2 regions of the Cupriavidus sp. 05T41 genome follow, and region 1 is predicted to be linked to the other one. Evidence: predicted binding sites of a transcription regulator. Region 1 holds the regulator's gene; the other holds the start of a gene.
What was found. Region 1 encodes LexA, which represses DNA repair genes until DNA is damaged. Its sites were predicted from a motif close to ACTGTATNNNNATACAGT; they were not measured.
Positions count from the first base shown of each region.

Region 1 (14,918 bases):
TCCCTTCGCAACAGCCCAAACCACCGGCAACTCGCGTTCAGCGTTGACACCGCTGACCTGCTGGGCATTGAGGGCGAGATCGTCGCCGAGCACGCCCGCGGTCTTCTTGGCGGCCAATTTGCTCAAGGCCGCCACGTCGTCAAGCATGGTAGTGATGTCGTCGATCAGCAGAAGCAGGCTCGAGCCAGCCATATCCAGATCTCCCGGGTGGGTAGCGAGAAAGCAGATACGTCGCGCATTTGCCGCGCGCATGGAGCATACGGCGTCGTCAGAATACCGCTATTGCCTCGTTGAGCCAGGCAAATAACGCGAGTGCGTAGACGAAATGGGGAGGGGAGAGGGCGCCGGAATCGGCTTGCGATCGGGCCTGAGACAAATAACAGACCCACAAACAAAAACAGCGAGCTTCGCAGCTCGCTGTTTTTGCAATGCAATTCTGGGGTGGCTGATGGGACTCGAACCCACGACGACAGGAATCACAATCCTGGACTCTACCAACTGAGCTACAGCCACCGTCGTAGTCTTTCAGCTGAGTGCTGATCGACGAAAAACAAGATTATACAAACTTCATTCGCGGATGGCTAGTACTTCGCTCAAATTTTTTCGTGATGCCAGGGCGCCGTTGAATCGAGGGATACGCAACGCGATTTCACGCGGAGAGCTTGGGGAGATCTTCCAGTTCGAGCATGCGGCAGATGGCTGCCATGCTGCCGACCATGGTGCGGCGTTGCGCGCCCTGATAGATACGCACGCCCTTGGACTGGCGGAACGGGACGGGCTTGACGGGGCGGCGGGCGGAGAAGCGGTTGGCTGGCAGCATGGCTACACCTGGTAATTTGCAACAACAGTTGGCGGCACCCGCGGCGCGGGTGGCGTTGGCACAAACGGGTGCAGCTTGATGCGGGGCAGGCCCGCTCCAGCCGCACTTGTTGAATCGTCAGAAGGCGCCGGTACGAATCAGGCCGACGGCAATGCCTTCGAGCGAGAACTCTTCGCGGCCGGGCTCAACGATGATGCTGGCGAAGTCGGGGTTCTCTGCGATCAGTTCGATGGTGTCGCCCCGTCGGTTGAGGCGTTTGACAGTGACGTCGTCGCCGAGGCGGGCTACGACGATCTTGCCGTTGGCGGCTTCGCTGGCGCGTTTGACGGCGAGTAGGTCGCCGTCGAGGATGCCGGCGTCGCGCATGCTCAGGCCGCGGACGCGAAGGAGGTAGTCGGGCTGGACTTCGAATACCGAGGCATCGACCTGATACTGGCGGTCGATATGCTCGGCCGCAAGGATTGGGCTACCTGCGGCGACACGCCCGACCAGCGGCAGCGTCAGTTGCATCACGCCGGCCATGGGGAGGGAGAACTGGTCGGGCAGTTCCGAGTCGCTGCGCCATACCTTGAGGCGAATGCCGCGCGACGCGCCAGGCGTGAGTTCGATCACGCCTTTTCGTGCCAGGGCGCGCAGATGTTCTTCTGCGGCGTTGGGCGAGGAGAAGCCGAACTTGGCGGCGATCTCGGCACGGGTGGGCGGGAAGCCGGTGTGCTGGAGGGTGCTGCGAATCAGGTCGAAAATCTGCTGCTGTCGCGGTGTCAGGGTCGCCATGGTCGCCGTATGTGAAAGCACTGTATGTTTAAACAGTATGCTGTGATTTTATACAGTATCGAGTGAAGTGCAAGCGGAATTTTGGGAGGCTGCTCATCGACAGGCGCTTTGTCGCACGCCAGGCGGGTTGTGCTGGTCGCAAGTGTGGGGCGGTAAGCGAGTTACAATCCGCGGCACGCAAATCGCTGATTTCGTGTCTTTTGAATCCGGATTCCAACACGTCCCCCGCCATGTCCCTATTGCGTCGCGTCGTCGTGCTCGCCACCGGCGGCACCATCGCAGGTTCCTCCTCCAATCCGGCCAGTAGCGCCAAATACCAGGCGGCCACGGTGCCGGTGGCGTCCTTGCTTGGCGCGGTGCCGGCGCTCGGCAGTGTGGCCCGCATCGAGGCCGAGCAGGTCGCCCAGGTAGATAGCAAGGACATGTCGTTCGCGCTCTGGTCGAGGCTGGTCGAGCGCATCCGCTTCTGGTCCGCGCAACCCGACGTTGCCGGCATTGTCGTGACGCACGGCACCGACACGCTCGAAGAGACGGCGATGGTGTTGCACCTCGCTTGTCCCGTCGGGCTGCCCATCGTGCTGACCGCGGCCATGCGGCCTTCGACCTCGTTGTCGGCCGACGGGCCGCTGAACCTGCTCGACGCCGTGCGTGTGGCCAGCCACGCGCAGGCGGTGGGGAAGGGCGTGCTGCTGGTCATCAACCAGGAGATCCACGCCGCGCGCGACGTTGTGAAGGCGCACACGTCGGCAGTGAACGCCTTCGCTTCGCCAGCGGGCGGGCCGGTCGGTTATGTGCAGGATGACTTCGTGGGCTTCACGCGCGCCCCGGCGCGGTTGCCGGCCGCGGCCATGCCGATGCCGCAGGCCTGGCCCAAGGTGGAGATTCTCGCCAGCTATGCGGAGCCGGGCCGGGTGGTCGTCGACGCGCTGGTCGGGGCGGGCGTGAACGGTCTTGTCGTGGCGGCCGCGGGCAACGGCTCGATCCACCAGTCGCTGGCCGAGGCATTGGCCGAGGCGGCCGCGGCCGGCGTGGCGGTCGTGCGCAGTTCGCGCACCGGTGCGGGTCATGTGGCGATTCCGGTGGCGCCGCGGCCGGCGTCCGGTGTTTTCGTTGCGGCCGGCAACCTGAATCCTTATAAGGCACGCGTGCTCCTGCTGTTTGCCCTGGCGGGGACTCCCGCGCTGGCGTCCGATCCGGTCGCGCTGCAGGCGCTGTTCGCGGGGAGTTGAAGCGACTTGCCGAGTAAGGCGAAAGCGCGCTATACTTTAAGGCTATCCAACCTTGCCGCACCGGACATGGCGCCCGGGTGGCTTATCCAAAAGGAGCGTCAATGCGTCATTACGAAATCGTATTTATCGTCCATCCGGACCAGAGTGAACAAGTTCCGGCCATGATCGAGCGTTACAAGACGCTGGTCACGTCGCAGGAAGGCCAGATCCACCGCGTGGAAGACTGGGGCCGCCGTCAGATGGCCTACATGATCCAGAAGCTGGCCAAGGCTCACTACGTTTGCCTGAACATCGAATGCGGCAAGGAAACCCTGGCTGAACTCGAACACGCGTTCAAGTTCAACGACGCGGTGCTGCGCCACCTCATCGTTCAGACCAAGAAGGCCGAAACCGCACCGTCCCCGATGATGAAGGAAGTGCAGCGCGAAGAAGCCCGCAAGGCCGCGCAACAGACCAGCGAAGCCCCGGCCGCGTAAGTGCGGACCGTTGCGGTTGCCGCAGACGCTGAGTACGTGAGGCGTCGCGGCGGCGCGGGCGGGCATGGGTACAGGCATCGGGAAGGGAGGCAGCGTTGAACCAGTTAAGGCTCTGCGCAACCCTCGCCGAACGCGATGCCTTGCGCTACACCCCGGCAGGCGTCCCCGTCGTCAACTGCATCTTGCAGTACGCGGGCCAGACCGTCGAGGCGCAAACGCCCAGGCAGGTGGAATTTGCCATCGCCGCCATGGGAATCGGCCAGGTTGGGCAACGGCTCGAGCGTACCCCGCTCGGCGCGATGCTCGACTGCGAAGGATTCCTCGCTCGCAAGCACCGCAACAGCAAGGCTCTCGTCTTTCACATCACTGGATGTAAAGCATTCGAAAAGGATTGAATCATGGCATTCGTCAAACGTGACAACAAGAACAAGAAGCGCTTCCAACAGCAGAACCCGCTGTTCAAGCGCAAGCGCTTCTGCCGCTTCACCGTGGCTGGCGTGGAACAGATCGACTACAAGGATCTGGACACCCTGAAGGATTTCATCGGCGACAACGGCAAGATCACGCCGGCCCGCCTGACCGGTACCAAGGCTCACTATCAGCGTCAGCTCGATACGGCCATCAAGCGCGCGCGTTTCCTCGCGCTGATGCCCTACACCGACCTGCACAAGAACTGATCGGCCCTAGGTCCGTCAAGGAGAAAACACGATGCAAATCATTCTGCTGGAAAAAGTCATCAACCTGGGCAACCTGGGTGACATCGTTCGCGTGAAGGACGGCTACGCCCGTAACTTCCTGATCCCGAACAAGAAGGCCCGCCGTGCGACCCAGACCGCCATCAGCGAGTTCGAAGTCAAGCGCGCCGAGCTGGAAAAGGCCGCCGCCGAGAAGCTGGCCGCTGCGCAAGCCGAAGGCGAAAAGCTGAACGGCCTGACCGTGCAGATCACCCAGAAGTCGGGTGTGGACGGCCGCCTGTTCGGTTCGGTCACCAACGCCGACATCGCCGAAGCCCTGGAAGGCCAAGGCTTCAAGATCGAGAAGGCGCAAGTGCGCCTGCCGAACGGCCCGCTGAAGGTCGTTGGCGATCATCCGGTCAGCGTTTCGCTGCACACGGACGTGCTGGTCGATGTGACCATCGCCGTCCTGGGCGAGCACGTCTAAGACCGGATTCGATGCCACCGCGGGCCCCGCTCAGGGGCTGGCGGCGGGCATCGATTGCTGGCAACAACAAAAAAGGCAGGGGCCAAGCGCTCCTGCCTTTTTTGCTTTGGGCTTAATTGCGACAGGCTGGTCGTCCCGCCGTCACTTCATCGCGGACGATGGCTGACAGCCGCGATTTCTCCTGCGACGGGGGCCCGGCCACCGTTATAATCCCTCCCCATGAACGCGCCCGTCGCAGACCCCCAACTAGATAATCTCAAGGTTCCACCACACTCCATCGAGGCCGAGCAATCGGTACTCGGTGGCCTGTTGCTGGACAACGCCGCCTGGGACCGTATCGCCGATTTCCTGTCCGAAGCGGACTTCTATCGCTTCGATCACCGGATGATCTTCCAGAGCATCTCCCGGCTGATCGCTGCTACCAAGCCTGCCGACGTCATCACCGTCTACGAGGTGTTGCAGGGAGCCGGCAAGGCGGAGGAGGTGGGCGGACTGGCCTACCTGAATTCGCTGGCGCAGAACACGCCCAGCGCAGCCAATATCCGCCGCTATGCGGAGATCGTGCGCGAGCGCTCTGTGCTGCGCAAGCTGGTCACCGTGGCCGACGACATCGCCACCGCCGCGTTCGCGCCCAAGGGGCGCGAAGTGCGGGAACTGCTCGATGAGGCCGAATCCAAGGTCTTCGCCATCGCCGAGGAAGGCTCGCGCGGGCAGAAGGGCTTCCAGGAGATCCAGCCGCTGCTGACCCAGGTGGTGGAGCGCATCGACGAGCTGTACCACCGGGATTCCAGCACCGATGTGACCGGCGTACCGACCGGCTTTATCGACCTGGACCGCATGACCAGCGGCATGCAGGCCGGCGACCTGATCATCGTTGCGGGCCGGCCCTCGATGGGCAAGACCGCGTTCTCGCTGAACATCGGCGAGCATGTGGCGGTGGAGCAGGGCCTGCCGGTGGCGGTGTTCTCCATGGAAATGGCGGGCACGCAGCTGGCCATGCGTATGCTCGGCTCGGTGGGCCGGCTGGACCAGCACCGCCTGCGTACCGGCCGCCTGCTCGACGAAGACTGGCCGCGCCTGACGCATGCCATCCAGCGCATGAACGATGCCCAGCTGTTCATCGACGAAACCCCGGCGCTGAGCTCGATGGAGCTGCGCGCCCGGTCACGCCGGCTGGCGCGCCAGTGCGGCCAGCTCGGCCTGATCATCATCGACTACCTGCAGCTGATGTCGGGCTCGGGCGGCGGTGAAAACCGCGCCACCGAGATCTCGGAAATCTCGCGTTCGCTCAAGGGCCTGGCCAAGGAGCTCAACTGCCCCGTGATTGCGCTGTCGCAGTTGAACCGAAGCCTGGAACAGCGCCCCAACAAGCGGCCGGTGATGTCCGACTTGCGCGAATCCGGCGCTATCGAACAGGATGCCGACGTGATCCTGTTCATCTACCGCGACGAGGTCTACAACCCGGACTCGCAGGACAAGGGCACGTCGGAAATCATCATCGGCAAGCAGCGTAACGGCCCGATCGGGACCGTGCGGCTGACATTCCTGGGCCAGTTCACGAAGTTCGACAACTTCAGCGGCGGCCCCGCCTTCTTCGACAACGACAACTGAAGCCCAGGCCCGGCGCGGCTTGCCGGGCAGCCGGCGCCGCCGGGAAGGCGGATCGCCGGCGCCGCACATCAAAGAGGCGCGGCTTCGCCCCACATGCCTGTAAAATATTGCGTTTTGATGACAGCCGCCGCGAGGCGGCTGTCATTCAATGCACGACTGGCTGATCCAGCAACCCACTCAGCAACAACCAGCGGCGCTAACGCGTCGTGACAAGGAACAACCCATGTTCGGCCGATTCATGCCCACGGAGGGCAAGTTCTTCGAATACTTCAACCAGCATGCCGATTGCGCGGTGACCGCCGCCCGCGAGCTGGAAGTGCTGGTCAACGACCTGCCCAATGCCGAGGCACACGCGCGCCGCGTCCAGGCCACCGAAAAGAAGGCCGACCGCATCACGCACGACACCATCGACCTGCTGCACAAGACCTTCATCACGCCGCTGGACCGCGATGAGATCCACAAGCTCATCACCACCATGGACGACATCCTCGACCTGATGGAAGACGTGGCGGAGACCATCTCGCTGTACGACGTGACCAGCCTGACCGACGAAGCGCGCAAGCTGGCCTCGATCTGCGTGCAGTGCTGCGACCAGGTCAAGATCGCGGTCGGGCTGCTCGAAGACATGAGCAATGCCAGCGCCATCCTCAAGACGGCGCAGCAGATCGACCAGCTCGAGTCCGAGGCGGACCGCGTGATGCGCTCGGCCATGTCGAAGCTGTTCCGCGACGAGACCGACGTGAAACGGCTGATCAAGCTCAAGGCCATCTACGAGCAACTGGAAACCATCACCGACAAGTGCGAGGACGTCGCCAACATCATCGAAGGCATCGTCCTGGAAAACGCCTGAGGCACGAATCGGCATGCAGACCATACAAATGAGCTTGTGGGTGATCGCCTTGCTGGTGGGCCTCGCCTTGCTGTTCGACTTCATGAACGGCTTCCACGATGCCGCCAACTCGATCGCCACGGTGGTATCGACGGGCGTGCTCAAGCCGCACCACGCCGTGGCCATGGCCGCCATGTGCAATGTGGTGGCCATCTTCATCTTCCACCTCAAGGTGGCGGCCACGGTGGGAACGGGCACCATCGACGTCCATATCGTCGACCACCACGTCATCTTCGGCGCATTGGTCGGCGCCATCGCCTGGAACCTGATCACCTGGTACTACGGCATTCCCTCGTCGTCGTCGCACGCGCTGATCGGCGGGCTGGTGGGCGCCGCGGTGGCCAAGGGCGGCACCAGCGCGCTGGTGGGCGGTGGCCTGGCGAAGACCGTTGCGTTCATCGTGATCTCCCCGCTGCTGGGCTTCGTGCTCGGTTCGCTGATGATGGTGATCGTGGCCTGGACTTTCTTCCGCACGCCGCCGTCCCGCGTGGACCGCTGGTTCCGCCGGCTGCAGCTGATCTCGGCCTCGCTCTATAGCCTGGGCCACGGCGGCAACGATGCGCAGAAAACCATCGGCATCATCTGGATGCTGCTGATCGCCAGCGGCCATGTGGCGCAGGGCGGCGGCGAACCGCCGGTGTGGGTCATCGTCAGTTGCTACGTGGCGATCGGCATGGGCACCATGTTCGGTGGCTGGCGCATCGTGCGCACCATGGGCCAGAAGATCACCAAGCTCAAGCCGGTGGGCGGCTTCTGCGCCGAGACCGGCGGGGCGATCACGCTGTTCATCGCTTCGGCGCTGGGCGTGCCGGTCTCCACCACCCACACCATCACCGGCGCCATCGTCGGCGTAGGTTCGGTGCAGAAGGCTTCGGCCGTGCGCTGGGGCGTGGCCGGCAATATCGTCTGGGCCTGGGTGCTGACCATTCCTGCGTCTGCCTTCATGGCGGCGATTGCATGGTGGATCGGCTTGCACGTGCTCTGAGGCGACATCCCGCTGTCGGCACTGCCCCAAAAAAACCAGGCGTCATGCCTGGTTTTTTGTTGGGCGCGGGATGCCCGGCACGCCGAACCTAGCGATTGGCGAAGGCGGCGATGGGGTCGTCGTCCCCGGCCGGCGGGGCGGCAGGAGCCTCCGGCGTCGGCAATTGCGGCTGAGGCCGCGCGGGCATCGGTGGCGGGACGGCCGCGCTGGCCACGCGCCGGGCGCCGTTGTAGCGCGACGCCCAATAGGATTTGCCCATGTCCTCCAGGCGCACGGTGCCGCCGGTGGACGGCGCGTGCACGAAGCGGTTCTGGCCGACGTAGATGCCGACGTGCGAGTTGGCGCGGCCGGTGGTGTTGAAGAACACCAGGTCGCCCGAGGCTACCTGGCCGCGATCCAGCGCCACGCCGCGCTCGCCCATTGCCTCGGTGGTGCGCGGCAGGCTGACGTTGGCGGCGCGCAGCACCACGTAGCGCACCAGGCCGCTGCAGTCGAAGCCGGAGTCGGGCGTGTTGCCGCCATAGCGGTAGGGCGTGCCGACCAGGGACATGGCCTGGATGGAGACTTCCTCGAGCCCGGCGCTGGGGTCCACCATGGGGGTGCCGCCAGGGCGGGTCTGGCCGGCGTTGCGGGTCGGCGGCGCGGAGGCGCAGGCGGCCAGCACAAGCGCGGCTGCGCACAGCAAGGGCAGGCGGGCCCGGCAGGCAACGCGCGCCGGTAATGATACGGGCCCGGGTTCGGGTGACTTGGCTGTCTGGCCTGTCTGGCGCGTTGGCATTCTTGTTCTGATCGATTGCGGGCCGGGCGCCAAGCACCGCGCAGACAGCCGCGCAACAGCCGCGAAAGCAGCCGTCCGGTGGCACCGCTTACCAGCGCAACTGCGCGTTGTACGTGCCGGTGCTCACATTGACCGACTTGGCCTGACCCTTATAAGTCGCTTCGATATTGTAGCTGCCTTGCGGGGCCTTGATCAGGCACTTCGGCCCGGCCGCCGTGAAGCTGGCAACTTCGTGGCCTTCGCGCATCATGCGCACGGCCACGTCGGCCAGGAATTCGCCGCGTTCGCCCTGGGTGAAGAGCACGCCCATATTGAAATTCTTCTGCTGCGCGGCGAGCTGCTGCTGCTCGTCCGCGGCAATGCCGCCGCACACATAGCTGACCGGCCCCATGGTGCGGATCACCATTTCGTCCGCGGCGAGGGCGGAGCCGCATGGCAGGGAAAGTGCCGCAAGGGCAAGGCCGCCGGCCAGGGCAAGCCGCGCCCTGACCTTGTTCCTGGCATGCGCCAGGCGAGGATGCTGGGTATCCATTCAAGTGCCTCCGTCGATCCAGAGCCAAGATGAAAAAGCGCCCGCCAGGCGCCGGCACGCAGGGTGCCGAACTTGGCGGGCGCTCCGGTTACCTTGATGCTAGGCCACGCCGGCAGACAATGCTGCCGGGCGCGGTCCTACACGGGAAGCGGGCTTGCCGGCTTGGTGCAACGCCTACAGGACATCCGCGGCATGGTCCGCCAGGCGCGAGCGCTCGCCGCGCGCCAGCGTGACGTGGCCGCTATGGCTCCATCCCTTGAAGCGGTCGACGACGTAGGTGAGCCCGGACGATCCTTCGGTGAGGTAGGGCGTATCGATCTGCGCGATATTGCCCAGGCAGATGATCTTGGTGCCCGGGCCCGCACGCGTCACCAGCGTCTTCATCTGCTTCGGCGTCAGGTTCTGCGCCTCGTCGATGATGACGAACTTGTTGACGAAGGTACGGCCGCGCATGAAGTTCATGCTCTTGACCTTGATGCGCGAACGGATCAGTTCCTGGGTGGCGGCGCGGCCCCATTCGCCGGCGCTGTCGTCGCTCTTCTGCAGCACCTCGAGGTTATCGTCGAATGCGCCCATCCAGGGCTGCATCTTCTCTTCCTCGGTGCCGGGCAGGAAGCCGATATCCTCGCCGACCGGCACGGTGGCGCGGGTGACGATGATCTCGTTGTAGAGCTTCTGGTCCAGCACCTGCTCCAGGCCCGCCGCCAGCGCCAGCAGGGTCTTGCCGGTGCCGGCCTGGCCCAGCAGCGTGACGAAGTCGATCTCCGGATGCATCAGCAGGTTGAGCGCGAAGTTCTGCTCGCGGTTGCGCGCGGTCACGCTCCACACATTGTTCTTGTGGTGCGTGTAGTCCTTGAGCGTCTGCAGCAGCGCGGTCTTGCCGTTGATCTCCTTGACCTGGGCGTACAGCGGCAGGCTGCCGTCGCTGGGCTCCAGGTAGACGAACTGGTTGACCAGGAACGAGGGCACCAGCGGTCCGGTCAGGCGATAGAACATCGCGCCGGACTTCGGATCCTGCCAGCTCTCCACGCCCTTGCCGTGCTTGGCCCAGAAGTCGTTGGGCAGGATCATCACGCCCGAGTAGAGCAGGTCCTTGTCCTCGAGGACCTGGTCGTTGAAGTAGTCCTCGGCGGGCAGCCCCAGGGCGCGGGCCTTGATGCGCATATTGATGTCTTTCGACACCAGCACGACCTGGCGGTCCGGAAACTGCTGCTGCAGCGCGCTGACCACGCCCAGGATCTGGTTGTCGGCCTTGCCTTGCGGCAGGCCGTCGGGCAGCTTGATCTCGTTGAGCTTGGTCTGCAGGAACAGCTTGCCCTGCGCATCGCGGTTGCCGAGCTTGGCCAGCGGCATGCCGTCGTCGAGCACGCCGTCGGTGCCCCCCACCAGCGCGTCGAGGGTACGGCTGACGGTGCGCGCGTTGCGCGCGACTTCGCTCATGCCCTTCTTGTGGTTGTCCAGCTCCTCGAGCGTCATCATCGGCAGATAGACGTCATGCTCTTCGAAGCGGAACAGCGAGGTCGGGTCGTGCATCAGCACGTTGGTGTCCAGCACGAACAGCTTGGCCGGGCCAGTGTGTTTGGGTGCGCGGCGGCTGGTGGTGCCGGCGGCGGTCTTGGCCGGGGTCTTCGGCACCGAGGCCAGGGTCGGCACGGGCGTCAGCGGCGTCGGCGCGTCCTTGTTGCGCGCTCGCGTGGTGCCGCCGATGCGGGTCTCGACGCCCGAGGCGTCTTGCGCCGTGCTGTTTCCGGTTTCCAGCAAGGCCACGCGCTCCAGCGCCGGCACAGGTTTCTTGGCCTGTGTCGCTGATCTGGCCTTGGGCAGCTTGGTCACCGGGGCGAATTCACTCGGGTCAAGCAATTGAGCAGGCTTGGCGGGCATGGTCGGCAGCGGCATGCTTGGCTTTCCTTTCAGGGGGAGAAGACGGCTGGAAAACGGCGCAGGGCACGAGTGCGGCCGCGCTGGGCCGCGAAGTTGCCGATCGTGTCCTGTGCGTACAAACAAAAAAGCCGCCAGACCTGTGCAGCAGGTTTGACGGCTTTCTTGCGGACCGGAGACACGGCAGGTCCGCTACCGGCCCGGGGCTCGAGGCGCCTGGGCCGGGACGATGAAACAGCGTGGCATCCGGATTCTGAACTCATTACGGATCAATGTATCCGAACGATTTCTGTTTTGCAATCGCTGGCAGGACCCGGGGGCCAAGGTGTTGCTGCGGCGATCCAGCCGCCGCCCCGAAGGGCGTTTGCGCTCAGAGATCCCGCACGATCTGCAGGACCTCGTCCACATGGTTGGGCACCTTGATGCCGCGCATGGCGTGGCGCAGGATGCCCTTGCCGTCGATGATGAAGGTGCTGCGCTCGATGCCGCGCACTTCCTTGCCATACATCTTTTTCATCTTGATGACATCGAACTGATTGCAGACGGCTTCGTCGCCGTCCGAGATCAGCTCGAAGGGGAGCTCCAGCTTGGCCTTGAAGTTGTCGTGCGACTTCATGCTGTCGCGCGAGATGCCGTACACCGCCGCGCCGGCCTTGACGAAGTCGTCGTGTTGGTCGCGGAAGTTCATGGCTTCGGTGGTGCAACCCGGCGTATTGTCCTTGGGGTAGAAATACAGCACCACGGTCTTGCCGCGCTGCCCGGCAAGGCGGAAAGCGCCGCCGGTGGCGGGCGCGCTGAAGTCGGATACGGCCTGGTCGAGACTGACTGTCATTCTTATGGCTCCTGGGAGGGGCAGGAAGGGGGCGGCTGCATGAGTGCTGCCACCATGGTGGCGGCAGATGGGGGCTGCCCGGCAAACTTCAAGCGTGGCGCCCGCGTAACTTGTCGTTTCGTCCCTGGGCGGGCGCATGGCGCCGGGCCGGCCTCAGGCCGGGTCTTCGAGCAGCAGCACGGCCGCCACCTTGCGGCCTTCCGCCATCAGGATGTTGTAGGTACGGCATGCGGCCTGCAGGTCCATGGCGTCGACCCCTACATGCCGGCGCGCCAGCGAGGCGGTCAGGCGCGGGTGCGGGAAGCGCAGGCGGCTGCCGGTGCCGAGCAGCACCACTTCGGGTGCGTGCTCGAGCAGCCCCTCGAAATGGGCCGGCTCGAGGTCTTCGAAGTGCCGTACCGGCCATGGCCGGACCTCGCCTTCGGGCATGACCAGCACGGAGTCCGTGTAGCGCACCATGTTGATTTCGATATAGCCGGGCCCGTAGGCGGTCACCGTATTGAGGGCATTGGGCTGGTCAGCGTGGAGTTTCAAGGGGAAACCTTTCGGGGCGGCGCCGGCGCGGGCGCGGCGGCGGGGCCGGGCCGCGCGGGGCGGGTTGAGGGCAGTGTCGGTGGCAGCGGGCGGGTACTGCAGGCCGGCCGGCAGGGCAGGCCGCGCCGCGCGCGGCGGCTGCCGGCGGCATACGCTGCAATGCAAGAATCCCTGCCGAAGTCTGTCATAATCCGATAAATTATAGCTTTTGCCTCCCTGCCTGCCACGTTTTGCGTTGCATTGCAGCGGACAGGCGCTCGCGGACCGCTCCTTCCCACCCAGATTCTCTAGCCAGCCGCCGTTCACCCGGCGGCCCTTGCCTCCTGCCGACATCGCCGTGAAACCGATCCAGAAATCCAACAAGCTCAACAATGTTTGCTACGACATCCGCGGCCCGGTGCTGGAGAAGGCCAAGCAGATGGAAGAGGAAGGACACAAGATCATCAAGCTGAACATCGGCAACCTGGCCGTGTTCGGTTTCGACGCGCCGGAAGAGATCCAGCAGGACATGATGCGCAACCTGCCCAATTCGGCGGGCTATTCGGATTCCAAGGGCATCTTCGCCGCGCGCAAGGCGATCATGCACTACACGCAGCAGAAGAACATCGAAGGCGTGGGGCTGGACGACATCTACGTGGGCAACGGCGCCTCGGAGCTGATCGTGATGTCGATGAACGCGCTGCTCAACAGCGGCGACGAAGTGCTGGTGCCGGCGCCGGATTATCCGCTGTGGACCGCCGCGGTGAGCCTCTCGGGCGGTACCCCGGTCCACTACGTATGCGACGAGGCCAACGAGTGGATGCCCGACCTCGACGACATCCGCGCCAAGATCACGCCCAATACCAAGGCCATTGTCGTCATCAACCCGAACAACCCCACCGGGGCGCTGTATTCGGACGAACTGCTCAAGAGCATCGTGACGATCGCGCGCGAGCACGGCCTGATCATCTTCGCCGACGAGATCTACGACAAGGTACTCTACGACGGGCACACCCACACGTCGATCGCCGCCTTGTCGACCGACGTGCTGACGGTGACCTTCAACGGCCTGTCCAAGAACTACCGCTCCTGCGGCTACCGTGCCGGCTGGATGATCGTGTCGGGCGACAAGCGTCCGGCGCTGGACTATATCGAGGGGCTCAACATGCTGTCCTCGATGCGCCTGTGCGCCAACGTGCCCGGCCAGTGGGCCATCCAGACCGCGCTGGGCGGCTACCAGAGCATCAACGACCTGGTGGCCGAAGGCGGCCGCCTGCGCCGCCAGCGCGACCTGGCGCACGAGCTGATCACGCAGATCCCGGGTGTCACCTGCGTCAAGCCCAAGGCCGCGCTATACCTGTTCCCGAAGCTCGACCTGTCGATGTATCCGATCCAGGACGACCAGGAGTTCATCTACGAACTGCTGCAGGAATCCAAGGTGCTGCTGGTACAGGGCACGGGCTTCAACTGGGACAAGCCGGACCACTTCCGGATCGTTTTCCTGCCGCACGAGGAAGACCTGCGCGAGGCCATCGGCCGCGTAGGCCGCTTCCTGGAGGCATACCGCAAGCGCCACGGCCTCGCGGCCTGAGCCGGCGCGCGGCGCAATTCATTTTTCCGCAACTCTGAGTCAGATCGTCCATGAATCCCATCAAAGTAGGCCTGCTTGGCATCGGTACCGTCGGTAGCGGCACGTTCAACGTGTTGCAGCGCAACCAGGAAGAAATCCGCCGCCGCGCAGGACGCGGCATCGAGATCGCCATGGTCGCCGACCTCAACACCGAACGCGCCCGCGAGCTGACCGGTGGGCAGGTCGAGGTGGTGGCCGACGCGCACCAGGTCGTCACCCGTCCCGAGATCGACATCGTCATCGAACTGATCGGCGGCTACGGCATCGCGCGCGAGCTGGTGCTCAAGGCCATCGAGAACGGCAAGCACGTGGTCACCGCCAACAAGGCGCTGCTGGCCGTGCACGGCAACGAGATCTTCGAGGCCGCGCGCAAGAAGGGCGTGATCGTGGCCTTCGAAGCCGCGGTGGCCGGCGGCATCCCCATCATCAAGGCGCTGCGCGAAGGCCTGACCGCCAACCGCATCGAGTGGATCGCCGGCATCATCAACGGCACCACCAACTTCATCCTGTCGGAGATGCGCGACAAGGGCCTGGACTTCGACACCGTGCTCAAGCAAGCCCAGGCGCTGGGCTATGCCGAGGCCGATCCCACCTTCGACATCGAAGGCATCGACGCCGCCCACAAGATCACGCTGATGAGCTCGATCGCCTTCGGCATGCCGGTGCAGTTCGACAAGGCCTATGTGGAAGGCATCACCAAGCTGTCGGCCGTGGATATCCGCTATGCCGAAGAGCTGGGCTACCGCATCAAGCTGCTGGGCCTGACGCGCCGCCGCGAAAACGGCATCGAGCTGCGCGTGCACCCGACCC
Region 1 is NZ_JBFTLQ010000021.1:963-15,880, forward strand. It holds gene AC1DKV_RS14505 (DUF808 domain-containing protein) at 1-192, opposite strand, end outside; tRNA gene AC1DKV_RS14510 (tRNA-His) at 438-513, opposite strand; gene AC1DKV_RS14515 (hypothetical protein) at 650-820, opposite strand; gene lexA (transcriptional repressor LexA) at 938-1,594, opposite strand; gene AC1DKV_RS14525 (asparaginase) at 1,825-2,823, shown strand; gene rpsF (30S ribosomal protein S6) at 2,925-3,299, shown strand; gene priB (primosomal replication protein N) at 3,395-3,694, shown strand; gene rpsR (30S ribosomal protein S18) at 3,698-3,976, shown strand; gene rplI (50S ribosomal protein L9) at 4,008-4,460, shown strand; gene AC1DKV_RS14550 (replicative DNA helicase) at 4,680-6,071, shown strand; gene AC1DKV_RS14555 (DUF47 domain-containing protein) at 6,295-6,921, shown strand; gene AC1DKV_RS14560 (inorganic phosphate transporter) at 6,935-7,945, shown strand; gene AC1DKV_RS14565 (C40 family peptidase) at 8,034-8,723, opposite strand; gene AC1DKV_RS14570 (hypothetical protein) at 8,812-9,255, opposite strand; gene AC1DKV_RS14575 (PhoH family protein) at 9,430-11,151, opposite strand; gene AC1DKV_RS14580 (peroxiredoxin) at 11,504-11,965, opposite strand; gene AC1DKV_RS14585 (Mth938-like domain-containing protein) at 12,119-12,499, opposite strand; gene AC1DKV_RS14590 (pyridoxal phosphate-dependent aminotransferase) at 12,837-14,069, shown strand; gene AC1DKV_RS14595 (homoserine dehydrogenase) at 14,120-14,918, shown strand, end outside.

Region 2 (14,918 bases), on a different contig from region 1:
TCAAGCTGTGCGGCATCGTGTTCTCGGGCTGGCAGCTCGGCCGCGCCATGCTGGTGGCACAGGCAAAGCGCGGCGAGGATGCATCGTTCCATGACGCCAAGATCGCCACGGCGCATTTCTTCGCCGAGCACATCCTGTCGCAGGCATCGGGTTTGCGCGATGCCGTCGTGGCGGGCGCCGCGCCGGTCAATGCCTTGAGCGAAGCGCAGTTCTGACCTGTTCGTGCGCAAGCAAAAGGCGGCCCCGCGGGGCCGCCTTTTTTTACGCGCGAGCCCGGATCGCTCAGGCCACGGCGGGGCGGTGCACGGCGCGCGTGCCCGGCTGCTTCACATAGCGTGCCACCGACAGGTCGTCGGCGCGAATGGCGGGCGAGGTACCGGACACCAGGTCCGACAGCAGCTTGCCCGAGCCGCAGGCCATGGTCCAGCCCAGCGTGCCGTGCCCGGTATTGAGCCACAGGCCCTTGAGCGGAGTCGGGCCGACGATGGGGGTGCCATCCGGCGTCATCGGGCGCAGGCCGGTCCAGAACGTGGCGCGGCTGACATCGCCGGCGCCGGGGAACAGGTCGGTCACCACATGCTCCAGCGTGCGGCGCTTGGACGGGTCCAGCGAACGGTCATAGCCGACGATCTGGGCCATGCCGCCCACGCGGATACGGTCGTCGAAGCGCGTAATGGCAACCTTGTAGGTTTCGTCGAGCACCGTCGACACCGGGCTGCGGGTTGCATCGGTCATCGGCACGGTGATCGAGAAGCCCTTGAGCGGGTAGACCGGCAGGTTCGAGAGGCCCGGCAGGAAGTTCTTCACGAAGGGCGTCGACCAGCTGCCCAGCGCTACCACCACCAGGTCCGCCATCACGGGCTGGCCACCCACCATGGCGCCGGTGACCGCGTCGCCCTTGGTGAGCAGGCCGTCGATGGAGCGGTTGTAGTGGAACTGCACGCCCAGGCTCTCGGCCATGGCCGCGAGTTGCGTGGTGAAGAGCTGGCAGTCGCCGGTTTCGTCATTGGGGAGCCGCAGGCCGCCGCTCAGCTTTTGGCTGACGGCGGCAAGGGCCGGTTCGCTGGCGGCGAGGTCCTCGCGCGATAGCAACTGGTAGGGCACGCCGGCCTGTTCGAGCACGGCGATGTCCTTGGCCGCGCCCTCAAGCTGCTCGTCGGTGCGGAAGACCTGCAGCGTGCCTTGCTGGCGTCCTTCGTAGGCAATGCCGGTATCGGCGCGCAGGGCGCGGATGCAGTCGCGGCTGTATTCGGCCAGACGCACCATGCGTTCCTTGTTGATGGCGTAGCGCTCGGCCGAGCAGTTCATCAGCATCTGCCACATCCATTGCAACTGGAACAGGGTGCCGTCCGGACGGATGGAGAGCGGAGCATGCTGCTGGAACATCCACTTGATGGCCTTGAGCGGCACGCCCGGCGCGGCCCAAGGCGAGGCATAGCCCGGGGAGATCTGGCCGGCGTTGGCAAAACTGGTGCCCAGCGCGGGCGCGGCCTCGCGGTCGATCACGGTGACTTCATGGCCGGCGCGGGCCAGATACCAGGCGCTCGTCACGCCAATCACACCACTGCCAAGGACAAGGACGCGCATAGTCGGGGGCTCTCAACCAGAAAGTAAGTCAGATAAAGTATTTATCTCTATACTATTGAAATATGTGCAGTCATAGTTATCGTAATTTTCAGAGAAACAGGATTTACTCATGAGAACAAGTCGTCAGCCCCTGCGCAGCCTGGACCGGCTCGACCGCAAGATCCTGGCGCTGCTCCAGGCCGATGGCCGCATGTCGATGAAGGAGCTTGCGGAAGCCGTGGGGCTGACCATCACGCCCTGCATCGAGCGGGTCAAGCGCATGGAGCGCGACGGGGTCATCATGGGCTACTACGCGCGGCTCAATCCCGCGCTGCTGGGCAGCGGCCTGCTGGTCTTCGTGGAGATCTCGCTCGGCAACAAGTCGGGCAATATGTTCGAGCAGTTCCGCCGCGAGGTATCACGCATTCCCGAGGTGCTCGAATGCCACCTGGTGTCGGGCGACTTCGATTACCTGATCAAGGCGCGCATCCGCGAGATCGGCGAGTACCGCCGCCTGCTCGGCGATATCCTGCTGCAGTTGCCGGGCGCCGCGCAGTCCAAGAGCTATGTGGTGATGGAAGAGATCAAGGAAACGCTGGCGATCGCGGTCGACGAAAAGGCGCCGCTTGCCTGAAGCCGCGGCGCGGTTCAGAACAGTTTCATTTGCGCTGCGGCGCCGTCCCGGGAAAACAGTTCGGTGGTCAGCGCATGGCGCTCGGTATTCAGGCCGAAGCGCCGGCATGCCAGCTTGAAACGCTTGCTCAGGAGTTCGGCAAAGATACCGGTGCCCGTCATGCGCACGCCGAACCGCGAGTCGTAGGCCTGGCCGCCGCGCATTTGCGCCACCAGGCTTTCGACGTGCTTCGCGCGCAGCGGATGATAGGTGGCCAGCCATTCGGAGAACAATGCCGCCACCTCGCGCGGCAGGCGCAGCAGGGTGTACGCCGCGCTGCGCGCCCCGGCCTTGGCGCAGGCTTCGAGGATGGCCTCCATCCCGGAGTCGGTCAGGCCGGGAATCACGGGCGCCACAATCACGCCGACCGGAATGCCGGCTTCGCGCAGAGCCGCGATCGCGGCCAGGCGGCGCGCCGGTGCGCTGGCACGGGGTTCGAGCGTGCGTGCGATCTCATTGTCGAGCGAGGTGACCGACACATGGACGCGCACCAGGTTCCTGGCCGCCATGCGCTGCAGGATATCGATGTCGCGGGTGACCACGCCCGACTTGGTGATGATGGCCACGGGATGATTGAAGCGCTCCAGCACCTCCAGGATCCCCCGTGTGATTCGCAGGCCCCGCTCGATGGGCTGGTATGGGTCCGTATTGACTCCCAGCGCGATTACCGACGGCGTGTAGCGGCGGCTGCCGAGTTCGGCCTCGAGCAGGGCCGCGGCGTTTTCCTTCGCGTACAGGCGGGTCTCGAAGTCGAGGCCAGGCGAAAGTCCCAGATAGGCATGGCTGGGCCGCGCGTAGCAGTAGATGCATCCATGCTCGCAGCCACGATAGGGGTTGATGGACGCGTGGAAGGGCAGGTCCGGCGACTGGTTGTGCGAGACGATGCGTCTGGCCTTCTCCGTGAAGACAATGGTCTGGATCGGTGGTGTCGTTGGCTCATCGGCGGCTTGCCATTCATCGTCGACGCGCTCGCGGGTCCATGCATCGAACCGGCTGACATCATTCGAGCGCGCAGCCCTGCCTTTTAGCGGGCTGATGGGGTGGGGTCGGTTCGGCACGGGGGCTGTCCTGCATCCAAGGTAATCTGGGTTGATACTGTATATTTATACAGTGGTCGCGCCAAAATACCAAGGCCCGGTCGCACCTGCGCATAGCGGTCCGACAGCCGGACGGAATCGAGGCGTGAACGCAGGCGTGCCGGCAGGAGGCAATGTCTGGGATGGCAGGGCTGAGGCATCGCGGCAGGCGGCGGGGCAGCCTGGCCAGTTCGCGCCGGGGGGCGCTATTGCGCGGGCTCGCTGTCCCAGTAGGGCGGAGAGCCGAAACATGCGGCGAAGAAATCGATGAACGCGCGGGTCTTGGCCGGCACCTGCCGGCGGCTGGGGTAGACCGCCCAGATCGAAACTGCCGGCAGCACGGGATAATCGGTCAGCACGCTGACCAGCGCGCCGCTGCGCAGGTGGGGGCCGACATCCCAGGTCGACTTGAGCGCCAGCCCCATGCCGGCCAGGATGGCATCGCGGATGACCTCGCCGTTGTCCGTGCGCAGGTTTCCGCTCACTGCCACCACGGTCTTGCCGAGCGCCGTGTCGAACTGCCATGAGGCCTGGTCGCTGAGCACCAGGCAATTGTGCTGGCGCAGGTCTTCCGGATGTCGCGGCGTGCCATGCGTGGCAAGGTAGGCAGGCGAGGCGCAGATGGCGCGGTGGCTCGGCGCCAGCGGCCGCGCCACCAGCGACGAATCGGGCAGGGCCCCCATGCGCAGCGCCACGTCGACGCCGGCCTCGACCAGGTCGATCACCTGGTCGGTCAGGCGCAGATCCAGCGACAGTCCCGGATAAGCCGAGAGGAAGGCAGGAATGGCCGGGGAGACATGCTGTCGGCCGAACGAAGCGGGCACCGCGACGCGCAATTGCCCGTGCGGGGCTTCGGCGCCTCGGCCCACCGCTTGCGCCGCGAGGTCGGCGGTGTCGAGCAGTTGCCCGGCATGCTCGAGGAAACGCTGGCCGTCGCCGGTCAGCGAGATGCGCCGCGTGGTCCGGTGCAGAAGCCGCGTCCCCAGTTGCTGCTCGAGTTGCGCGAGCCTGCTGCTGGCCGACGAGGTGGATAGCCCGAGATCGCGCGCCGCGGCCGACAGGTTGCCCAGCGTGGCGGCGCGCACGAAGACGGCGATGTCGAGCAGGTCGAAGTGCATTGGCGCCGGAATGGCTGCGCCGTGCGCTTATTGCGAGAGGGCGCGGGCCGCCTCGACCTGGGATTCGAAGAAGGTCTGGAAGCTGATGGCGAGGCCGGCCATCAGCAGCCCGGTGCCGATCAGCAGTGACAGGATGACCAGGATCACGACTGGCCAGCCGGAGCGCGTCGGCTTGCCGTGCGGGTTGAAGCGGGCGTCCCATTTGTCGTCCGGACGCAGCCCGTACACGATGGCCGTGAGGAAGGCTGCGATCACCGACGTGCCGCCGGCCACCGCGAAGGTCCAGTTCAGCGCCGGCGAGCCGGCCCCGGTCTGCATCGACGCCACGCCGATCGCGCCGGCCAGCGTCGCCAGCAGATGGGCCCAGCCGAACTTGTCGCGCAACCCGCCCAGGTAGAAGCGGTGAAGCCCCAGGCTGCCGAACAGGAAGGCCAGTGCCACCGTGATCAGCTTCGATTTTCCGGGGGATGTCGTGACGGTCGCGGCGGCAGATGATGGGGCTTGGGTGGCGGCAGGCATGGGCAGCTACGAAGTGGAGGGCCGGCAAGGCGTGCCGGCACAGGGTCGGGGTGAGGGCCAGGCAGGCTGGCGCCGGCGCTCATTGTACGCCGCTACGCGGCGCGGACAATGCGGCACAGGCGCGCTGCCGCCGTCGCTTGCGAACTGTTTGGATACTGCCCGGGAACCGTGCGAGAGGCGCGACCAAAGCCAAGCCGGGACAGCGCCGCGAGGGGGATGCGAGGGGGATGCGAGAAGTGGATATCGTGCTGGCAGCCTAGCGGCTGCCGTCCCGGCCACGGGCCTGCCAACCCGGGCCCATGCCGGAGCCGCGCTGATCGCCACGCCCGCCATCGGCCTGCGCATTGCGATCGGGGTGGCGGCCGCGTTCGTCTTCGCGTTCCTGGGGGGGCGGCGGGCGGCCGTTCAGGCGGTCGTCCGCGCGGGCGCGCGCTTCCATGCGTTCGATCTGGGCGCGTACATGGTCCTGCCGTTCGGCACGCACGCTTGCCATTTCCCAGCCACCCTGGCTCGGTTGCCCGCGCGCATTGGTCATGTTCCGGCCTTCGGGCCGGTTATGTTGCCAGAACGCGACCTGAGCGTGGCCGGCAGGGCTGAGGCCGATCAGGAAGACGGCCAACAGGATGCCAGCCACCGGGTCGCGCAGGAGATTGCGGGGGAGCATGCGGAATCCCAGTTTCCTGTCGCGCGGTGATGTTATTGGTAGATGGAATCATGGTACGCACGCGCATCCGGCACGCCTATGCAAAAGCCGTTACCGGTGTAACGGATTGTTTCGTCCCCACTGCCGGGGAATTTGCCGCCTGTCGACAGCTGCCGGCGAGGCGCGGGCCGCCTCCGTTTTCATGGCGCGTAGCGGATGCGGTAGATCGCGCCCGCCATGTCGTCGCTGACGAGCAGCGAGCCGTCCGGTGCCACCTGGACATCGACCGGACGGCCCCATGGCTTGTCATTCTGCAGCCAGCCCTGCGCGAAGATTTCCTGGCGCACCACCTGGCCAGCGTCATCCAGCACGATCCTGGCGATGCGGTAGCCGATCCGCTCGCTGCGGTTCCAGCTGCCATGTTCGGCGATAAAGATATTGTTGTGATATTCGGCAGGAAATTGCGCGCCCGTATAGAAACGCATGCCGAGCGCGGCCACATGAGCGCCCAGCCTGGCCACCGGCGGTTCGAATTCCGCGCAGGCGCGCTGCTTGCCGAATTCCGGGTCGGCAATGGTGCCGGCATGGCAGAACGGGTAGCCGAAATGCTGGCCGGCGCGGGTGAGGCGGTTGAGTTCGTCGTCGGGCTGGTCGTCGCCCAGGAAGTCGCGGCCGTTGTCGGTAAACCATAGCTGGCGCGTGGCGGGGTGCCAGTCGAAGCCGACCGAGTTGCGCACGCCCCGCGCCACCACCTGCAGGTCGCTGCCGTCGGGCTTCATCTTCATGATGTTGGCGTAGCGGTTCTCGTCGGGCGCGCAGATATTGCAGGGCGCGCCGACCGGCACGTAGAGATAGCCGTCGGGCCCGAAGGCGATGAATTTCCAGCCGTGGTGGGTTTCGCCGGGAAAGCGGTCGCTCACCACCACCGGCCTGGGCGGGTTGTCCAGCCGGGCTTCCACGTCATCGAGCCGCACGATGCGCGAGGTCGAGGAGGCATACAGCGCGCCGTTCCGGAAGGCGACGCCAACTGGCATGGTCAGGCCCGTGGCCACCGTTCGCACTTGGGGGCTGCCGGCCAGCGGGTTGCTGATGGCGTAGACTTTGCCTTCCCCGCGCGTGCCCACGAACAGCGTGCCGGCCGGCGACATGGTCATGCCGCGCGCCTCCGGCACCGACTGGCTGAGCACTTCGATGCGAAATCCGGGCGGCAGCTTGATCTGGTCGAGCGGCAAGGCCTGCGCTGCGGTGCTGCTGGCGTTAGCGCCAAGGCACGCGCCAGCGGCGAGCACGCCCGCCAGCAGGGCGCGGCAGGCGGGAATGTGGAGGTAGGAACGCATGCGACGCTCTCCTGTCGGGGTTTTCGCCACGATGCCTGTGGCGGTGTGTCGCGTCAATCGCTCTAAGTGTTTGTTTGGCCTCGGGATTTGGTCTATACTCTTGCGTTTCGTGTTCGAACATCAAGTTTTCTGAGGAATCAACCCATGGTCGTAATCCGTCTGGCTCGCGGTGGCAGCAAGAAGCGCCCGTTCTTCAACATCGTCGCTGCTGACTCGCGCAACCGCCGTGATGGCCGTTTCATCGAGCGCATCGGCTTCTACAACCCGCTGGCTTCGGCAAGCGAAGAAGGCCTGCGCCTGGTGCAGGACCGCCTGACCTACTGGACTGGCGTTGGCGCGCAGATGTCGCCGACGGTTGCCCGTCTGGTCAAGCAAAACGCCGCCAAGGCCGCAGCCTGATTGTTGTGACGCGCGTTTCGCGACGCGTGGCAAACGACAAGTGACCGAACGCAAGCAAGGCGCCCCGGCGCGGCGGCCGCTCAATGTGCCGCTCGAACCCTCGGCGCGGCCGCAGGCGGCCCAGCAAAAGCCGAATCTCAAGCCGCAGGGCGCGACCGGGTTGCCGGCCGCGCTGGCCTATACCGACGCGTTGCCGGACGACCTGGTCGAAGTCGGCTATATCGGCGCAGCATACGGGATTCGGGGCTGGGTCAAGATCCAGCCGCATGCCGACGATGCGAGCGCGCTGCTGCACGCGCGCCGCTGGTGGCTGCTCAGGCCGCCGCCGTCCGGCGTGCTGGGTGCGGCTGCCGCCGTGCAGTCCGATGCCTTGTGCGTGAAGATCGCGCAATCCCGCGAGCATAGCGGTACCGTGGTGGCGCAGGCGGTCGGCGTGTCCGATCGCAGTCACTCGGAAGCGCTCAAGGGGCGTCGCGTATGGATCCGCCGCGAGGATTTTCCCGCGCCGGACGAGAACGAGTTTTACTGGGTCGATCTGATCGGCTGCGCCGTGTTCAACGAACAGGGCGAGCTGCTGGGCGAAGTGTCCGGGCTGATCGACAACGGGGCTCACCAGATCCTGCAGGTGGCGCATGCCTTGCCCGACGGCAAGACGGGCGAGCGCCTGGTCCCGTTTGTCGATGCATTCCTGCGCTCGGTCGATATCAAGGCCCGGCGCGTGGTGGTCGACTGGGGGCTGGACTACTGAGCGCCTGGCAACAGGCGCCGAGCCCGACCTGGTGGGCAGGCAAAGGGAGAGGCGGATGCAGTTCGATGTGATCACGCTGTTTCCCGAGATGTTTCGCGCGCTGACCGACTGGGGCATTACCAGCCGGGCGGCGAAGCAGCAGCGTTATGCGCTGCGCACCTGGAATCCGCGCGATTTCACCACCGACAATTACCGTACCATCGACGATCGCCCGTATGGCGGCGGCCCTGGCATGGTCATGCTGGCCAGGCCGCTCGAGGACGCTATCGATGCGGCATGCGCGGCCCAGCAGGCCGCGCGGCCGGAGGCGCAGGCGGTACGGCCGCATGTGGTGCTGATGTCGCCGCAGGGCGCGCCGCTGACGCATGCGAAGGTGATGTCGCTGGCGCAGCGCCCGGGTCTCGTGCTGCTGTGCGGGCGTTACGAGGCCATCGACCAGCGCCTGATCGAGCGGCGCGTGGACGAGGAAATCAGCCTCGGCGATTTCGTGCTGTCGGGCGGCGAACTGCCGGCGATGGCCGTGATCGACGCGGTGGTCAGGCATTTGCCCGGTGTGCTGGGCGATGCGCAGTCGGCGGTCCAGGACAGCTTTGTCAATGGGCTGCTGGATTGCCCGCATTACACGCGGCCTGAAGAGTACGAAGGCGTGCGGGTGCCCGAGATACTGCTCGGGGGTCATCACGCCGAGATCGAGAAGTGGCGGCGCCAGCAGGCGCTGGCGAATACTGCGAAGAAGCGCCCCGACCTGATCGAGGCGGCGCGCAGCGAAGGTTTGCTCAGCCGTGCCGACGAGAAATTCCTGTCGGCGTGGCTGGCGAATGAAGGGCGGGAGTTCGCTCCCGTCAAGTGAAACCCCATCCTCTGCCGGGGCCCGGGCAATGCCCGGGGCATTCAACGCTGGCATGATGGACAAGGAGAAGAAACGATGAACCTCATCGAGCTGATCGAGAAAGACGAAATCGCGCGTCTGACCGCGAACAAGACCATCCCCGCATTTGCGCCCGGCGACACCGTGATCGTCAGCGTGAACGTGGTGGAAGGTAACCGCAAGCGCGTGCAGGCCTACGAAGGCGTCGTGATTGCCAAGCGCAACCGCGGCCTGAACTCGTCCTTCATCGTGCGCAAGATTTCCTCGGGCGAAGGCGTGGAACGTACGTTCCAGCTGTACTCCCCGCTGATCGCCGGTATCGAAGTGAAGCGCCGCGGTGACGTCCGTCGCGCCAAGCTGTACTACCTGCGCCAGCGTTCGGGCAAGTCGGCGCGTATCAAGGAAAAGCTGGCATACAAGGCAGCCCCCGCCAAGGCAGCGGCCGCCCAGTAAGCTGGTTGCCGTGGCCGGTTCCGCCGGCCATGGCTGCGCAAAAAGGGCACCTTCGGGTGCCCTTTTTGCATTGCCGCGCAGACTGTCGTGTTGCGATGCGCAAAGACGGCTTTGGCCCGCATCTGTCATACTGCGATCCGATATGCGTCCCGCCTTCGATCCCGAATCCCTCCCCGTCGTTTCCACCGATACCCGCCACCCGGCGCTGCCAGATGTGCGCCTGCGGCCTGATTTCATCCGCCACAGGCTCAAGTCGCCGCCGGCCTGGGCTCCCGAGCTGACTGACGAATCGCGCGCCTACGACCGCAGCAAGGCGCTGCGCGACGCGGCCGTGCTGGTGCCGCTGGTGGAGCGCGAAGACGGGCTGACGGTGCTGCTGACGCAGCGCAACGCCAACCTGAGCGCGCATGCCGGGCAGATCAGCTTTCCCGGCGGGCGCCACGAGGCGTCGGATATCGACCGCGTGGCCACCGCGCTGCGCGAGACGGAAGAAGAGGTGGGGCTGGGGCGCGGCTATGTCGAGGTGCTGGGCGCCTTGCCGGACTACATCACGGGCACCGGCTTCCACGTCAGCCCGGTGGTGGGCCTGGTCCGCGGCGGCTTCACGCTGCGCCCGGATGCGCGCGAGGTGGCGGATGTGTTCGAAGTGCCGCTAGGCTTCCTGATGGATCCTTCGCATCACCAGCAGCGCCTGTTCCGCTGGGTGGACGGCGAGCGGCTTTTCTACGCCATGCCGTTTCCGCGCGAAAACGGCGGTCACCACTTCATCTGGGGCGCGACCGCCGGGATGCTGCGCAACCTCTATCACCTGCTGGCGGCCTGAAGCTGGCTACAGGCCGTGCTGAAGCCGTTTGCGTTCAGGCGGCTGCCTGCCTTTCGGCGATGCAATGCGGGCAGCTCTTGCCCACCACGTAGTGCGGGCCCTGCTGCTCCTCGGCGGTGACCACGGCGCGGCAGGCAAAGCACTGCCTGGGACCGGCCGGTTCCAGGTTCGGATTCAGCGCGGTACGGTAGTCGAAGACGAAGCAGTCGCCTTCGTAGTGGCTGCCGCCCACCTCCTCGAAATACTTCAGGATGCCGCCCTCGAGCTGGTAGACGTGTTCGATGCCGGCTTCCTGCATATGGATGGCGGCCTTCTCGCAGCGGATGCCCCCGGTGCAGAACGACACCACGGTCTTGCCCTCGAGCTCCGCCTTGTGCGCGGCGATGGCGGGCGGGAAGTCGCTGAACTTCGCGATGTCGTAATCCACCGCCTGCGCGAAGGTGCCGACCGCCACTTCGAAATCATTGCGGGTATCGAGCATCACTACCGGGCGGCCAGCATCGTCGTGGCCCTGGTCGAGCCAGCGCTTGAGGTCCACCGGCCGTACCGCCGGCGCGCGCCCGGCCTCGGGGCGGATCAGCGGCATCTTCATGGTGATGATTTCCTTCTTCTCGCGCACCAGCATGCGCTTGAAGGGCTGGGTCTCCGACAGGCTTTCCTTGGGCGCGATGTCGGCGAAGCGCGGGTCGGCGTGCAGCCAGTCCATGAAACCGCCGATGGCGTCGCGGCTGCCCGCCAGGAACATGTTGATGCCCTCCGGCGCGAGCAGGATGGTGCCCTTGAGGTCCAGGGCCTCGCAGCGCGCGCGCATGTCCGGGCGCAAGACCGGGATATCGTCCAGCGTGACGAATTTGTAAGCGGAGATGTTTACGATCTGCATAAATGGCGCGCGCCCGGCCCGCGCCTTGTGACCGCGCGGTAACTGCCTGATTGGAAAGGCGAAATTATAGCGCCTCAAAGGCCGCGCGCCGGCTTTTTCCCAGCGCGGGGGTCAAGCTTGCGCGCGCGGCGCCCGCGCAAAGAACGCAGGCGCAGGCATGCCGAGCCGGTACAATCACGCCCATGTCTGCACCTCGCTTCGTTCATCTCCGCCTCCACTCCGAATACTCCGTCGTCGACGGGATCGTGCGCCTCGACGACGCCGTCAAGGCCGCGGCGGCCGACGGCATGGGCGCGCTCGCCCTGACCGACCTGGCCAACGCCTTCGGCCTGATCCGCTTCTACAAGGAAGCGCGCGGCGGCGGCGTCAAGCCGGTGGTCGGCGCCGACGTCTGGCTCACCAACGCTGAAGACCGCGACAAGCCCGCGCGGCTGCTCCTGCTGGTGCAGGACCGGCGCGGCTACCTCAACCTGTGCATGCTGCTGTCGCGCGCCTGGCTGTCCAACCAGCACCGCGGCCGCGCCGAGATCGAGCCAGGCTGGTTCGATGAAGCCGGCGAAGAGGGCCTGCCGCTGGCCACCGGCCTGATCGCACTGTCCGGTGCCATGGGCGGCGACGTCGGCATGGCGCTGGCCAACGGCAACGACGCCGCGGCCGAGCGCGCCGCCGCGCACTGGGCCAAGGTGTTCCCGCAGCGCTTCTATATCGAGCTGCAGCGGGCCGGCCAGCCCGGCACCGACTCCTATGTGCAGCAGGCGGTGCAGCTTGCCGCCAGGATGCGCCTGCCCGTGGTGGCCACGCATCCGGTGCAGTTCATGACGCCCGACGATTTCACCGCGCACGAAGCCCGCACCTGCATCGCCGAAGGCGAGCTGCTGGCCAACCCGCGGCGCACGCGGCGCTTCACCACCGACCAGTACTTCAAGACGCAGGACGAGATGTGCGCGCTGTTCGCCGACATCCCCTCCGCGCTGGAAAATGCGGTGCAGATCGCGCGCCGCTGCAACCTCACGCTCGAACTCGGCAAGCCGCGCCTGCCGCTGTTCCCCACGCCGGACGGCATGTCGCTCGACGACTACCTGGTCCAGCTGGCCAAGGAAGGCCTGGAAAAGCGCATGGAGGTGCTGTTTCCCGACGAAGCCGAGCGCGAGGCCAGGCGGCCCGAATACTACGCGCGGCTGGAGTTCGAGACCGGCACCATCATCAAGATGGGCTTTCCCGGCTACTTCCTGATCGTGGCGGACTTTATCAACTGGGCCAAGAACAACGGCGTGCCGGTGGGCCCGGGGCGGGGCTCCGGCGCCGGCTCGCTGGTGGCCTATGCGCTCGGCATCACCGACCTGGACCCGCTCAAGTACGCGCTGCTGTTCGAGCGTTTCCTGAACCCGGAACGGGTCTCGATGCCCGACTTCGACATCGACTTCTGCCAGCACGGGCGCGATCGCGTGATCACCTACGTGAAGGAGAAGTACGGCAAGGACGCGGTCTCGCAGATCGCCACCTTCGGCACCATGGCGGCCAAGGCCGCCGTGCGCGACGTGGGCCGCGTGCTGGACCTCGGCTACGGCTTCGTCGACGGCATCGCCAAGCTGATCCCGTTCAAGCCCGGCAAGCTGGTCACCATCGAGGAAGCCAAGAAAGAAGAGCCGCTGCTGACCGAGCGCGAGAACAACGAAGAAGAAGTGCGCCAGCTGCTGGAGCTGGCCCAGCGCGTCGAAGGCATGACGCGCAACGTCGGCATGCACGCCGGCGGCGTGCTGATCGCCCCCGGCAAGCTCACCGACTTCTGCCCGCTGTACACGCAGGGCGGCCAGAACGACGGCATGAGCGGCGTGGTCAGCCAGTACGACAAGGACGACGTCGAGGCCGCCGGCCTGGTCAAGTTCGACTTCTTGGGCCTGACCACGCTGACCATCCTGGACTGGGCCGAGCGCTATATCCGCCGGCTCGATCCGTCCAAGGCGGACTGGAACTGCAGCCACATCCCGCTCAGCGATGGTCCGGCCTTCGATATCCTCAAGACGGCCAACACGGTGGCGGTGTTCCAGCTGGAAAGCCGCGGCATGCAGGGCATGCTCAAGGACGCCAAGCCCGACCGCTTCGAAGACATCATCGCGCTGGTGGCGCTGTACCGCCCGGGCCCGATGGACCTGATCCCCAGCTTCTGCGCGCGCAAGCACGGGCGCGAGAAGGTGGAATATCCGGACCCGCGCGTCGAGCCGGTGCTCAAGGAGACCTACGGCATCATGGTCTACCAGGAGCAGGTGATGCAGATGGCGCAGATCATCGGCGGCTATTCGCTCGGCGGCGCCGACTTGCTGCGCCGCGCCATGGGCAAGAAGAAGGCCGAGGAAATGGCCCAGCACCGCGAGCTGTTCCGCGCGGGCGCGGCCAAGAACGGCCTTACCGCCGAAAAGGCCGACGATACCTTCGACCTGATGGAAAAGTTCGCGGGCTACGGCTTCAACAAGTCGCACGCGGCCGCCTATGCGCTGCTGGCCTACTACACGGCCTGGCTTAAGGCGCACCATCCGGCCGAATTCATGGCGGCCAATATGTCGCTCGCCATGGACGACACCGACAAGGTCAAGATCCTCTACGAGGACTGCAAGCTCAACAAGCTGAAGGTGCTGCCGCCTGATGTCAACGCCAGCGAGTACCGCTTCGCCCCGACGGACGCCAAGACCATCCGCTACGGCCTCGGCGGCATCAAGGGCTCGGGCCAGGGCGCCATCGAGGACATCCTGCGCGCGCGCGAGGAAAGGCCTTTCGCCGACCTGTTCGATTTCTGCGAGCGCGTCGACCGCCGCCAGGTCAACCGCCGCACCATCGAGGCGCTGATCCGCGCCGGCGCCTTCGACAGCCTCAACGACAACCGCGGCCAGTTGCTGGCTTCGGTGTCGCGGGCGATGGAAGCCGCCGAGCAGAAGGCCGAGTCCGCCAACCAGGTGTCGCTGTTCGACCTCATGGCCGACGCCGGCGAGTCGCACCGCCCCGAACTGGTCGACGAGCCGCGCTGGCCGGCCAAGCGCACGCTGCAGGAAGAAAAGCAGGCGCTCGGCTACTACTTCTCCGGCCACCTGTTCGATGCCTACCGCGACGAGGTCGGCCGCTTCCTCAAGGGCACGCTCGCGGGCCTGGAGAAGGAGGTGCAGGGCAACGGCGGCGGCTACGGGCGCGATGTGCGCGGCAAGGTGATCGCCGGTGTCATCACGGGCATGCGCACCCAGATGACGCAGCGCGGCAAGATGCTGATCGTGTTGCTCGACGACGGTACCGGCCAGGTGGAAATGACCGTGTTCAACGAACTGTTCGATGCCAATCGTCACATGTTCCGCGATGATGAACTGGTGATCGTGCAGGGCAACGCGCGCCACGACACCTTTACCGGCGGTGTGCGTTTCACCGCCGAATCGGTGATGGACCTGGTGGCCGCGCGCGCCAAATATGCCGAGGCTGTGGGGCTGGCCATCAACGGCAATGCCTCCACCGAGCTGCTGCGCGAGCTGCTGACACCCTATCTCGCTACGGTGGCGAACACGCCGGGCCTGCCCGTGCGCGTGAGTTATGCCACCAGCGGCGCGCGTTGCGAGGCGGAGCTGGGGCGGCAGTGGCTGGTCACGCCGTCCGACGATGCGCTTGCCAGTTTCCGCACGGCGCTTTCCGGCGAGAACGTGCGCATGCTGTACGGTTGACCGGCCGCTTCCTGCCCGGTCAGCCAGCCCGTCATTACATGGATCAACCACGCCCCCGCATGGCCAAGCAACGCATCCTTTTTCACCTGACCCACTTCCTGCGCGGCGGCATCGAGACCT
Region 2 is NZ_JBFTLQ010000020.1:7,390-22,307, reverse strand. It holds gene AC1DKV_RS14190 (acyl-CoA dehydrogenase) at 1-215, shown strand, start outside; gene AC1DKV_RS14185 (D-amino acid dehydrogenase) at 283-1,587, opposite strand; gene AC1DKV_RS14180 (Lrp/AsnC ligand binding domain-containing protein) at 1,697-2,200, shown strand; gene AC1DKV_RS14175 (PA0069 family radical SAM protein) at 2,215-3,297, opposite strand; gene AC1DKV_RS14170 (LysR family transcriptional regulator) at 3,522-4,433, opposite strand; gene AC1DKV_RS14165 (TM2 domain-containing protein) at 4,461-4,952, opposite strand; gene AC1DKV_RS14160 (hypothetical protein) at 5,209-5,616, opposite strand; gene AC1DKV_RS14155 (PQQ-dependent sugar dehydrogenase) at 5,796-6,932, opposite strand; gene rpsP (30S ribosomal protein S16) at 7,077-7,331, shown strand; gene rimM (ribosome maturation factor RimM) at 7,492-8,079, shown strand; gene trmD (tRNA (guanosine(37)-N1)-methyltransferase TrmD) at 8,135-8,929, shown strand; gene rplS (50S ribosomal protein L19) at 9,005-9,400, shown strand; gene AC1DKV_RS14130 (CoA pyrophosphatase) at 9,543-10,223, shown strand; gene AC1DKV_RS14125 (sulfurtransferase) at 10,258-11,103, opposite strand; gene dnaE (DNA polymerase III subunit alpha) at 11,286-14,798, shown strand; gene AC1DKV_RS14115 (glycosyltransferase) at 14,858-14,918, shown strand, end outside.
Region 2: the regulator LexA is predicted to act here: its motif matches at 3,334-3,351, upstream of AC1DKV_RS14175 (PA0069 family radical SAM protein).